4 regions of the Paenibacillus sp. P4_E11 genome follow, and region 3 is predicted to be linked to each of the others. Evidence: riboswitches for the same ligand, from Rfam matches in the RefSeq annotation. Region 3 holds a riboswitch; each other region holds the start of a gene.
The links. A riboswitch is a leader RNA that binds a small molecule or an ion and turns the genes downstream of it on or off. The one in region 3 is predicted to bind cyclic di-GMP.

Region 1: another riboswitch for cyclic di-GMP. It lies ahead of AC1DWB_RS09085 (hypothetical protein); the one in region 3 lies ahead of AC1DWB_RS18695 (O-antigen ligase family protein).
Region 2: another riboswitch for cyclic di-GMP. It lies ahead of AC1DWB_RS18135 (helix-turn-helix domain-containing protein); the one in region 3 lies ahead of AC1DWB_RS18695 (O-antigen ligase family protein).
Region 4: another riboswitch for cyclic di-GMP. It lies ahead of AC1DWB_RS00140 (hypothetical protein); the one in region 3 lies ahead of AC1DWB_RS18695 (O-antigen ligase family protein).

What each region holds. Positions count from the first base shown of each region.
Region 1 covers NZ_JBFUIX010000016.1:38,479-41,594, reverse strand. The annotation lists gene pdxR (MocR-like pyridoxine biosynthesis transcription factor PdxR) at 1-322, shown strand, start outside; gene asd (archaetidylserine decarboxylase) at 747-1,535, opposite strand; gene AC1DWB_RS09085 (hypothetical protein) at 1,669-1,917, opposite strand; cyclic di-GMP riboswitch class I at 1,988-2,094, opposite strand; gene AC1DWB_RS09080 (acetylxylan esterase) at 2,180-3,116, shown strand, end outside.
Region 2 covers NZ_JBFUIX010000047.1:4,066-7,181, forward strand. The annotation lists gene citZ (citrate synthase) at 94-1,206, opposite strand; gene AC1DWB_RS18135 (helix-turn-helix domain-containing protein) at 1,611-1,844, opposite strand; cyclic di-GMP riboswitch class I at 2,285-2,376, opposite strand; gene AC1DWB_RS18140 (DUF7667 family protein) at 2,493-2,753, opposite strand; gene AC1DWB_RS18145 (hypothetical protein) at 2,747-2,914, opposite strand.
Region 3 covers NZ_JBFUIX010000049.1:3-3,118, forward strand. The annotation lists partial or broken rRNA gene AC1DWB_RS18685 (23S ribosomal RNA) at 1-220, shown strand, start outside; rRNA gene rrf (5S ribosomal RNA) at 387-503, shown strand; cyclic di-GMP riboswitch class I at 675-766, shown strand; gene AC1DWB_RS18695 (O-antigen ligase family protein) at 807-2,324, shown strand; gene AC1DWB_RS18700 (S-layer homology domain-containing protein) at 2,354-3,116, shown strand, end outside.
Region 4 covers NZ_JBFUIX010000001.1:42,089-45,204, forward strand. The annotation lists gene AC1DWB_RS00140 (hypothetical protein) at 1-1,166, opposite strand, end outside; cyclic di-GMP riboswitch class II at 1,240-1,323, opposite strand; gene AC1DWB_RS00145 (trypsin-like peptidase domain-containing protein) at 1,426-3,116, opposite strand, start outside.

The DNA.
Region 1 (3,116 bases), on a different contig from region 3:
GTATAGTCGCCGATTCGAGCTGTTCCGGCGGCTGCTCGATCGTGAGTTGGGCACACTGTTCGAAGTCGTGCCCTCCGATGCCGGTCTGCATGTGTTCGCCCGCTGGCGCGGTGACGAGGCCAGCTACGAACGATACCAGACACATTGTAAGCAGGCGGGAGTTGTATGGGGAGATGGAAGGAGTTACTTTTACGAAAATGCATATGCTAGCGCGTGTTTCATATTCTCCCACTTATCGGAAGAGCGAATTGAGGAGGGAGTGGAACGGATGCGTGTGGCGGCTATTGTATATCGGCAAGCGGAAGCACATCTTGGAAAGTAATGAATTGTCTACTTCAAGCACAAAACGGTGCCGTCCCTGTACAGGATGGCACCGTTTTGTGCTTGTTCGATGGCATTTGTGCTTCTGATTGTACTTATGTTACTGCTCGTCTTTAAAGGCAGTGCCGAGCGAGCTGTAACATGAAATATGAGGCTGTCGATTAACTGTGGACAAGGGAAGTGGAGAGTGAAAAAGAGGACCCTGGCGAGTTTTGGCTTGAACCTCCCACCGCTGAATCTCTTATACAATCAAGGAGGTTCAAACAAGATGTTTGAAACCCGGGCCCCCCACAAAGTACTCGGAAATACTACAGAGCTTAGCTTCACTTTGTGGGGATGACTAAGGGTCCTTTTTCACTCGGAACGGCCGTCTTAGCCTCTATCAACAGTTAATCGACAGCCTCAATATCCGCACACCGCCCGCCTTACTTATCATGCAAAGTACCGAGTGATTCGCCCATCTTGACTTTAGAACCGACCTGCAAGTCGGCTCGAGGGGTCAAGATTCCGGTCTCGGTCAACAAGACGACCGTCGAGCCGAATTCGAAGTACGCAAGGTCGCCGCCTCGTTCGAGCCGATCAGGCAGCGCTTCCGAGTAGCGGATGCTGCTCACATTCATCGCACCGACCTTCACGACCGCGATCTCTCCGTGCTCATGCTCGATGTAGGTGATCAGTCGCTCGTTGCGGCTCAGCACGCGTCTCATCTGCGTTAAGCCAAAATCATTGACAGGATACACCTTGCCCGGCACATGTTCTTTTTCCAATATAAGGCCCGAGACAGGAGCATGGATCCGGTGATAGTCGGTCGGGCTCAAGTAGAGGACATAATAGAATCCGTTCTTGTAGTTCACCATACGAGGCGACTGGTTGAGCAGCTCCTCAATCGTATAATCCTGCCCTTTCACGTTCAGGAGTTGACCGGACTCGATCCGTCCGATACCGGTAATCAAGGCATCGACCGGACTGACCAGGGAGTCGACTGCTTCATGAATCGGCCGTAAGCCTGGCTTCAGCCTCCGCGTGAAAAATTCATTCAGCGAACGATACTCACTCACCGCCTTCTCTGCATCATCCAGTCGAATACCATACAGCTTGGCGAAACGGGGGATTAGCAGACGGCTCACGCTCGATTGGGCGAATGCACCGGTAATGCTGGAAATCCATTTTCGGGAGGATAGCTCGGTTAACAATCGGAAAAAGGCTTGATTCATCATTTTCGCTGGGAGTCACCTGTTTCTTCGTATCAGTAAGTTCATCAGCCTTATATTGACACAGAAGCCGCTCTAAATCAATAAGCACCCTAACAAAAAACGACCCATTCTGGGTCGTACTACCTGTTTGTTTCTACAGGTCATTTTCCACTTTTGCCCACCCTTCATCTGGAACAGGCAATCGCTTCTTCAAGTATTCTTTACAAGTAAGGCAAGTTGTAGCATTAACGCTGATTGGTGTTGAGTTTCCTGAAAACTTGATGCATTGAATGGGTGTCTTGTCATCGGGGTCGAGGGCGATTTCAACGCAGAATCGGCAGTTGGCTACGAGCTCTCTCGTAACCGACAATGTCAGATGTTTGATCCGGTTCAATTCATCCATCGAGAAGGCTCCCTTGCGCTCAGGCATCATTGAAAAGAACAGCCGCTACCGGTGGCAGCGACTGACTCGAATGAGCAGCCCGGCTATCATAGAACCTGAAGTCTGTACCAGACGTCCGGCTCGGAAGACCCGTGGATTTGCGTCCCCGCCTTTCGGACGGGTTTGCCTTTTATCAATATTTACGAAACATCAGGAATATAGTACCATATGGAATGAGAACTTGTCACTAATTGTAAAAAAGGACGAATAAGGAGCTGTTAGTATGCCATTGGTCGATATGCCCTTAGCACAACTACGGGAGTACAAGCCTAGCTTGACGAAAGAAAAGGACTTCGATGCGTTCTGGGAACAGGAATTGGCGAAGTCGAGCGCGATCCCATTAAATGCCCAGCTCACTCGGATCGATTATCCGGTCGCATCGGTTGACGGATACGATATTGTGTATGATGGTGCAGACGGAACGAAGGTGCATGGCTGGTATGTCGTGCCTAAGGAAGCGCTTGCAAAACGGCCGATGCCGGTTATCGTACGTTACCACGGCTATAGCGGGAGTCGCAGCCGAGTCTATGAATTGCTGCAATGGTCAGCTATGGGTTATGCTTCGCTGACTGTGGATACTCGCGGTCAATCCGGTCTCACGCCGGACCGTGCTTCCTACAGTGCCGGAAGTGTAGGCGGGCATATGACGAAAGGGATTCTGGACCCGAATGAATATTACTTCAAGCAAGCTTACTTGGATTGCGTACGTGCGATTGATTTCGTATGTTCGCGTGAAGAGATCGACGCTTCCCGGATTGCGGTATGCGGGAACAGCCAGGGCGGCGGATTGACGTTAGCCGTAGCGGGGCTTGATTCTCGTCCGAAGGTAGCTATGCCGGTGTTCCCTTACTTGTGTAATTTTCAAAGATCGGTCGCCCACCACGGAGCCGGGCCTTACAGAGAAATTATCGACTGGTTCCGCCGTTACGACCCCGAGCATGAGAAGGAAGAGCAAGTGTACCGCACACTCAGCTATTTCGATGGGATGAACCTCGCTACTCGGATTAAGGCGAAGACACTGATGGCGATTACGCTGCAGGACTTGATTTGTCCGCCTTCTACTTGTTTTGCCGCCTATAACCATCTGTTAACTGATGTGAAAGAAACTAAGATTTATCACGATTATGGACATGAAGGACTCCCGTTCCATGAGGAAGCTA
Region 2 (3,116 bases), on a different contig from region 3:
TATGTGGTATGATCAGTTAAAAAAATTCGGGGCCCCCCGCAAAGTAACAGGCATAATCATCGAAGCAACACATCACTTTGTGGGGTTAACCGATTAGCGGTTCTCGATCGGAATGTATTTCTGGTTAACGGGTCCGGTATACTCAGCACGCGGGCGGATCAGACGGTTGTTCTCGTACTGCTCCAGAATGTGAGCGGTCCAACCGGATACACGGCTGATCGCGAAGATAGGCGTGAACAGGTCACGAGGAATTTCTAGCGACGTGTAAACGGAAGCGGAGTAGAAGTCTACGTTCGGCTTCAGCCCCTTCTGACCCGTTACCAGCTCTTCAATCTTGATCGACATGTCGTACCAGGTCATGTTGTTCGTAATCTTACCGAGCTCGTAGGACATCTTCTGCAGATGCTTGGCACGTGGATCGCCGTTTTTGTAAACCCGGTGTCCGAAGCCCATAATCTTCTCTTTGTTAGCAAGCTTCTCGTTGATGAAGGATTCCACCTTCTCCACGCCGCCCACTTGTTCAAGCATGGCCATAACGGCTTCGTTCGCACCGCCGTGTAAGGGACCCTTCAAAGCGCCAATTGCGGAAGTTACACCGGAGTAGATGTCAGACAATGTAGCGACAGTTACGCGAGCAGCGAATGTCGACGCGTTCAGCTCATGGTCAGCATGCAGCACTAGAGCCTTGTCCAACGCCTCGACAGCGATGGCTTCCGGTTCCTTGCCGCTCAGCATGTATAGGAAATTATAAGAGATGGAGACACCCGACTTAGGTGCAATCGGCTCTTTACCGTCCCGGATGCGCGCGAATGCGGCAATGACAGTAGGAAGCTGCGCTTGTAAGCGGATCGCCTTACGCAAGTTCGCTTCCGAGCTCATATCGTTCGCTTCATCGTCATACAGAGCCAGAGAAGAGATAGCTGTACGAAGTGCAGCCATAGAATTGGTATCCTTCGGATACAGCTTGATTTGTTGAATGACGGAATCCGCAATTGCAGCGTTACTGCTCAATTCGCTGCGCAACTGATCCAATTCTGACTTGGTAGGAAGCTTGCCGTACCATAGCAGATAGGCTACTTCTTCGAACGAAGCATTCTCTGCCAGATCATCGATGTCAATGCCGCGGTACGTCAGTACGCCATCAATGATCGAACTGATCGAAGAGGTAGTAGCTACGATGCCTTCAAGACCTTTAGTAGCAGTCATACGTTTATCGCTCCTTTGTGATAATATAGGGGCCAGATGTAAAGCTATAAATAGAACCGATAAGAACAGCGACAGGTGCTAAGAAATACTTATCAGTTACTATGATAAATGATTTGGGGCAAGAAGTGAAGAAAATGAGGCATAAAACTTCATTATCAGCACCATAAACATCTACTATCTCACGGTTTCGTCACATTGAATCACTTTAAATCAAATTGATTGCTATTGTGGGAATCTGTCCATTCCAGTATTCTCACCATGAATCACAAAAAATCATACTGAATCACTACATTTGTGGGTAAAATGTGGGAAAAGGTAATGCCGCGACTTTGGATGATGGTCGCGGCATTTTACTATGTTGGATACTGCCAATGTGATAAATTATTTTTATTCCTTCTACGCATTTACTCCTTTTCCCTGCCAAAATAGACTTGATCAATATGGTATCCATAAAAACTTAACATTTCAACTGCTACACTTACTGGTATATTCGTTGAGTCATTTTCATACTCATGAAGCATTTCTGGAGACATTTTTATGCCCTCTGCTGCTTCTTCTATTGATCGGCTCGAAGAAACTCTTGCTGCTCGCAGTGATATTTGTACCTCGCTTTGGACATTCCTCATTCCTACTTTCATTTTGCATCCATCTCCCCGAGTTTACTTCTCATGCTCGATATGTGTATAATCTTTCCATATAGTTAGGATGTGAGAGGTGATACATGACTCCCCCCATTGGGAGGAGCCGATTGCCTGAATGGTTTTATCTAACAGGTAAAAAGRAAGTCGACCTTGCACTATATTTGAAAGTTTCCGAAACCTTTATCTCACTTGTGTGTAGCAACAAGAAAGAACTATCCGTATACAATTTGAGAAAAACTGCACTCTTCTTCGGATGCTCCATGGATGAACTAGTGGACTGGGTCGATGAACTGAACTGAAGGGCACGGCAGAGAGCGAATAATAACGCTCCTCCCACGCCTATGAAGTTATCCCAGGGGTAAAGTCGTCGAGCTAAAACAAAACCTAATTTCCTAAATTAGGTTTTAGCGTTCCTTAGCACATTATGCCTTTCACCTCTCAGCAGCTGGCTGACCTGCGGTCCATTGACACCCGTTTAGCCCCTATAGCTTTGCGTAGCCGACTTTCGTCGGGTTTGCCATTATCGTCTCGCTATCGTGAGATGTTACATATGATGTAAGATAATGATAGGACAACCATTCCACTAAGGCAATAGCTAAATTGGCATTATTTTCTGACAATTCGCATAAGATAAAAGGCTCTGTTTTAGTCGGTGCCCAGGTGGCCCGGCTTTTTTCTCGTCCCAAAGTCATCAATGTCCCTGCATATCTCGTGCTGCCAGTCCACGTCGTTAGTCATTGAGGCCATAAGCGAGTAATTACAGAGAAGGGCTTGCGTCCAACAGTGGTTGACCAACCAGTCCAAGCAGAGCTCCAACTCCTTGCTCTGGACCGGATCTAGTCCGCCTGTCTTTTGAGCCACCCGCAGCTGCACAATCCGCTGAATAATCGGACTATCACTTACCACAGCGACCACCACCCTAAGCACGCCAGCGCCCCGAGCACCACGACGTACCAAGCGGCAAGGGTTTCCTTCTTCGGGTCTTGGACAGGCTCCTCCGTGGCGTGAACAGCTTTAATGCGGTTGTCCTGTGTGTAACGAATGCGGTAAACGGTTTGCTTCTGCATACTGACCATCAGCTCCTTTTCGGTTGATGATAAAGTGTATGCACAATCTATTGTGATATTGCTTGTCCGATTAGGATTTTCTTTCCCAAATTTGTTCGACGGTCCATCTCGACTCTACTCCCTGTGTCTCAGCCCAGGAATTGAGGGTATCTCTGATGTCGTAAGCCAGGTTTAGGAGTGGCACCGACTTATTACGGCTGAG
Region 3 (3,116 bases):
TGGACGTACCGCTGGTGTACCAGTTGTCTCGCCAGAGGCACCGCTGGGTAGCTAAGTACGGACGGGATAAGCGCTGAAAGCATCTAAGCGTGAAGCCCCCCTCAAGATGAGATTTCCCAATTAGTAAGACCCCTTGTAGACGACGAGGTTGATAGGTTCGGGGTGGACGCGCAGTAATGTGTGGAGCTGACGAATACTAATCGGTCGAGGGCTTATCCTATTCACTCTTACCCGGAGTGACCAGTTATACAAGTTGCGGCTCGTTACCGCTTTCGCATCTAGTTTTCAGGGAATAAGCATTTAACAGGATGGCTAGTCCGTCCTGAAGAGTGTGATCTACACATGGCTGTGTAGAAACCTGATCTATACCCTTATTACGCACTTCGTTTGGTGACGATGGCGGAGGGGAACCACGCGTTCCCATCCCGAACACGACCGTTAAGCCCTCCAGCGCCGATGGTACTTGGACCGCAGGGTCCTGGGAGAGTAGGACGTTGCCAAGCAGGAGCAGATAAACAAGAGAACCCCTACAATATGTAGGGGTTCTCTTGTTTTGCAGGTGCTGGGAGTATGAAAAAAAATTCCAGATATTATTGTAAATATGGAGCGAAACCTGTATATTATAATACAGTGCTTAATTCGACATCAATCGACATGCAAAGAAGCCAGGCGAATAAGAAAAAAGGCAAATCCGTACGAAAGTCGGAGACGCAAAGCCACGGGTCTACCCCGCCTCAACAGGCGGCAAGATAGCCGGGTTGCTCTAAATGAGCTTGGTTTCTTTTTGTCATTTTAGGGGATTTCATATGAAATTCGGTGTGAATATTTGGATGGTTTGCCTGTTTTTGTGGATGGGAGCTGGGTTTCAAGGATATTTTTACGAGACGGGTTATTTGATGATGACGGTTATTTCAATCGGTGTAGCCCTTATTGCCGGTTATGTACTGAAATCCGTTTCGTTTCACCCCTACTACCACGGACCTATATTGCTGTTGGTTGCGCTTTACTGGGGCTCCATAGCCTATGCGGTCGACCACGAGAAAGCACTGCTTGAAGCGATCAAGGTGACAAGTCTGGTTCCGATCGCCCTGCTAGCTGCAACGATTACGCCCGAACAGCGGACAAGCCTATACAAAGCCTGGGTATGGAGCGGGAGCATCGTATCGATCATCGGAATTGCGTTTCATATGGATCGGAATGGACGTCTGGAGTCGACATTCGAATATGCCAACGCTATGGCGATCTACTTGCTTGCGGCTATTTTGCTTGCCATTCTCCTCTATCTCAAACAACGTCATAAGTTCTACTTCGTGCTAATGGCTCTGAATGCGGCAGGCTTGCTGCTTACGATGTCCCGTTCCGTCTGGGTGTTGTGGGCCGGGGCTCTGTTGCTCACGCTAGTCGTATTCCGGGAAGCTAGATGCCGTACGGCGGTGGTGTTAGCCGGGGCCGCTCATGCCGCAGGCTACCTATTGGCTGCTCTGGTAAGAACGGATGCCTTGTTTTTGTGGCAGCGGGTGAAGAGCATCCAGCCGGAGACGTCGGAATTTCGAATTCGACTGGTCTATTGGCAAGACAGCTTGTCTGTCATTCGGGACTATTGGTTGGGCGGGACCGGAGGGGGTGGATGGAGCATCATCCAAGCCGCCTACAGATCTCAAATGTATTATGTCCGTTACGTGCACAATCATTACATTCAGCTTGCTCTGGACATAGGGGTTATCGGGTTGGTTGTTTTTCTGGTTGCACTTGTAGCTTTTTATATAGCAGGATTTCGACATATAAGGCGTTTTGACGTATTGGCCGGCAACGCGTTTTGGACGAAAGCGGCCATGCTGTTGGCGGGTTGTATGCTGGTGCATGCGGGGTTTGATATTGATTTGGAGTTCCCGCTTCTCTTTGGCTTGCTGGTCGTTGTGCTGTCGGTCCCCTTTCATAGAAGCAAAGAGCCGAGGGCTCGTTCCGCTGGCAATAAGCCCCCGCTGAGAACGATCTTCGTGTCAAGTACGGCAATCTGCTGCATGGCTTTCGTTATGTGGGTAGGCGTCGGGTACATGGTAAAAGAACAAGCGATTCAGCTAGTCAACCAGAAGAAGTGGGAGCAAGCGCAAGCGGGCTTTGAGAAAGGGGCTTCCCTGATGCCGTGGTCCCATACGATCCTCTATGAATCGGCCAAAGCGTATGTCAGGCAAAGCAACGAAACGGGTGACCAAGCCTGGCTGGTTCTGGCGAATGCGCAGCTGAACGAAGCGATTCGACGCGTACCCAAGGAAGATTTATATCAATCCCTCAGGGTTGATCTAGATAAAGCGCTGTCCCATTAGCGCAATTCAACATGAACAGGAGAGGAAACATGAACAAAGTTCGAAGCCTGAAACGCCTATGCTACATGATTACGATTTCGTTGTTAACCTCGATGCTGCTGCCGATTATATCGTATGCCGCATCAACCGTGCAGTTCACGTACGACAGCTCAACGGGGAAATTGAGCGGTTCGGTCTACGTGCAAGATCCTAATAAAGTGCAAGTCAGCGTTCAAAATGCCGTATACGAGCTGACGAGCATTCCATTGAAAGAAATGGCGAGCCAATATATTACATACGACGACAATAACGCTCCGCTCAAGTTGGCCAGATATGAGCTTAACGTCGGGGTGAATAACGCGCCGAGCAAAATCATTATGAACGCTTGCGGGCAATCGGTAGAGGTTGTCCAATACGGCGGATTCAACAACTACAAGTTTTACGCATCCTCCGATTCATGGCGGCTGGGTCCTTACCGAACAACCGGCCATCAGTTTTTCACGGTGCATCCGGAAGCCGCTTATATAATGGCTGGAGACAAGCTTGTGGACTTCGTGGCGGCGGATAACGATTCGGATACGATTTCCGTAGATTTGCCGTATGGGGGCGGTTCGTCCAGTGTACTTAAGGCGGTGTACGCTTCTGATTTTACACTGTGGGACGATACCGTTAGTCAGTCCGTATATTTGAACAAGGCTGAGAAGAAATCCGACTACTTTATCGTGCAAGCAGGCGCCAAGCTGACGGCCGGACATCAATATACGCTCAAGCTGTCCGTGACTGCAGATGGGGATGAAATTAAGCTTCCGACCA
Region 4 (3,116 bases), on a different contig from region 3:
CCCGCAGGCGCGCCTGCTAACGCATCTCCTGCATTCAGCTTCTTCACATCGATCCACCCGCTGATCTGTTGGGCGAATGATTGCTTCTCTTGATCCGAGATCGTATCGGAGTCGTTGAATACGGATGCCGTGATGCTGTCCAGCAAATTCGATGAAGACGCACTCAATGCGCTATCCCACTTACCATAGGCTTGACGAGTTTGATCTACTAGTCCTTTGTAAGTTTGGACGGCTGACGCTACCGCAGTTCGGTAAGTTTCCTGGATCGTGTTCAACTTGTCGCTTGACGATTCCAGTAAAGTATTACGAATTCCGGTGGGTACGCTCTGCAAGCGGGTTGTTAATCCATTCTGCTTGCCTGAGGCCCAATCCGTGATCCATTTATCGAAATTGTCGAGATCTTCCTGGGTAATAACTCCGTCTGCATCCGCAGTCAATTGGTCCGTGACGCGTTTCACCAGGTCATCCGCATTGCCCAAGTTGTCGTTCCATTCCTTGTACACCGCGCGTCCTACGCCTGAAGCAGCAGTATGCGCCGCTACCTCTGCACGAATATTCACCCACATATTGTCGGACAATTTATCCAACAGCTTATCTGCCTTGCCAAGCAACTTCAGAGAGATGTCCCGATCGGAGCTGCGAAGCTTGTCGGACAGCCCGTCATAGAGCGACTCCGTCCAGCTGTTCATATTGTCCCTCAGCGCGGCCAGCCCCGCTTCACTGATCTCCGTAGGCGAAGCATCCAAAGTTTGCTTAATTTGCTTCACATACTGGCTCTCCAACGCGGATAAAGAGGCCTTCCAATCTTTGAAAATCGACTTCGCTTGGGAGTTCCCCGACGAATCCGGTTTATCTGGTTTGTCGGGTTTGTCGGGTTTGTCTGGCTTGCCGGGCTTATCCGGGCGATCCGTGTGATCCGGCTTATTCGCCTTGTGCTTATTGGTTGCAGCAGCTGACGAATTATCTGTCCCTGCAGGTTGTTGCTTGCCCTTCTCATATATAGCGACCAAGTTAGGGTCTCGACTGACACTGTTATGATTCGTTACAGCAGGCGTATGATCCTCGTTAAGCTTCTTCGCCGCTCTCACCTTGTGGGACTCCTGGGATATAGCATGCTGGTTATGTGTGGACCACGTCGAAGTTGATGACTTATTAGAAGAAATCATGGGGTTTCCTCCTTAACAATTTCGGCCTATAAGGCAATTAGTGAACAAAAAAGACCGCCTTTTTCATCTAGAAAAAAAGCACGGCCGGTTGCATCACTGACTCCTCGTATCCCAGATGCCCAAATGAAAGACACGAATCATTACCTCCGAATATTTTATTATCTACATCTTACCATGCTGCCGCAAGATCTTCCAGCCATTTTTTGGTTAGTAAGACCCAAACAAATAATAATTTTTCATAAACACTAGTTCTAATGGACTACTGTTTGATTTGAAAAGACTTAACCGCCGCATCCGCCCGGGAGACATTCTCCTGCGTCCGCACTGCATCATTCATCTTCAATGTAATCGTATAAGTCACATTATTGCTGCGGAACACATACTCGGTCTGCTCATAAGGCGCTTTCTTCAAATTGTAGCGGATCGCAATCTTCTTGCCGCCTTCGGCGAACGTAGAGTCGTCAGAAATCTCATATTTGTACTCATTGTCGTTGTCGTTGCTTTTCTTATGGCCCTGCTCCAGCTTCTTCATAACATCTTCCAGGTTGGATTTATCATCTGCTTCTACCGAAAGGCTTCCCCCAGTGAAATTGAAGTTCATCCTAGGGCTCTCCTTCATGAAGGAGCTAAGATTCGACCAACCTTCCGGTATCCGGATCGAATATTTGAATTTCTCGTTCGTGTACGCCAGCGTTTTATTCGGATCGATCAAATCATCCTCGTCCTGAATAAAGCCCAGGCTTGTATTCATCTTATCTTTGCTGACCTTCATGGACTTGACGATCCCGTCGATCAGCTTAGCCGCTTCTTCCTCTTTATCACCCTTATCGAACTGGATGCTGACCGCGTACTTATATTTGTCCTTGATGAAGTAGAGCATGACGCTTGAATTCCAAGAGTCGCCGCCCATCCGCCATGAATAACGAATCTCCTTCACCGGCACTCCGTCCGCACTCAATTCTTTCCGATCGCTGATCTCCATGTAGTCTGCTGCGTATTTGTTCGTGAACTGCCGTTCCTCACGCGCTGTCCAGTCAGCCAACGTCTCGCCGGATGAAGCGGATGTGACCTGCACGCTGACATCCTGAGCGGCATCCGGGTTGCTATAGTACAGTTCTCCGCTATACTCATCGGACTCCCAACCGGAAGGCAAGTCGAAAGATAAGCCGTATTCGTTCGTGAATGTGGTATCGCCTTCCTTGAACACGGAAATGTCCTTAAGCGCATCGTCCTTGGCATCGAAGCTCAAGGAAAAGCTCTCCAGCAAGTCCATATATGCATTATGCTTGACTTTGTTTTTGTAATTCTCGGCGGATTCCACGATCAAGCCGATGTAATAGATTTTATCACCCTTCAAGTAGGCTCGAGCCTGATAGTAAGTATCCTCGGACGATTTCCCTACTACTTTCGCATAAGGCACGGGCTCCGTATCCACGTAACGCTTCTCAAGAAGCATATCGTCGGAGTTGCGGGTCAGCTTGCGCAGCAAGCCCATCACGGACAACTCCTCATTCTGCTTTTCTTCCACGGAGATGGTGATGGCGAACTCACCCTTGGAATCGGCGAAGGTCACCCGATTGCCGTCATCGCTCTGATTAGCCTTGATCAAGCCACCCGGATATTTCATGGACCAGCCAAGGTGGCTGTCCCCGATTCGGGTTTTGCCTTGATCATCATCGATGTAAGCTCCCTCGGAATCTTGTTGCCATTGCTTACTAGAGGAAGGATCTTCCTCAAGCACGACACTGCGGGTAACGGTCTTCCCATCGGATTTCAAGGTGATTTTCAACGTATCCTTAGGCAAATACTTCTTCATGATCTCATTGTATTCCACGATCGTCTCTACACTCGTCTGATCGAACGACACAATCGTGTCCCCCTGCTTGATCCCGGACTTAGCGGCTGGAGAATCTGGATCGACATAGGCGACTTTCAACGATTCCTTGGCAG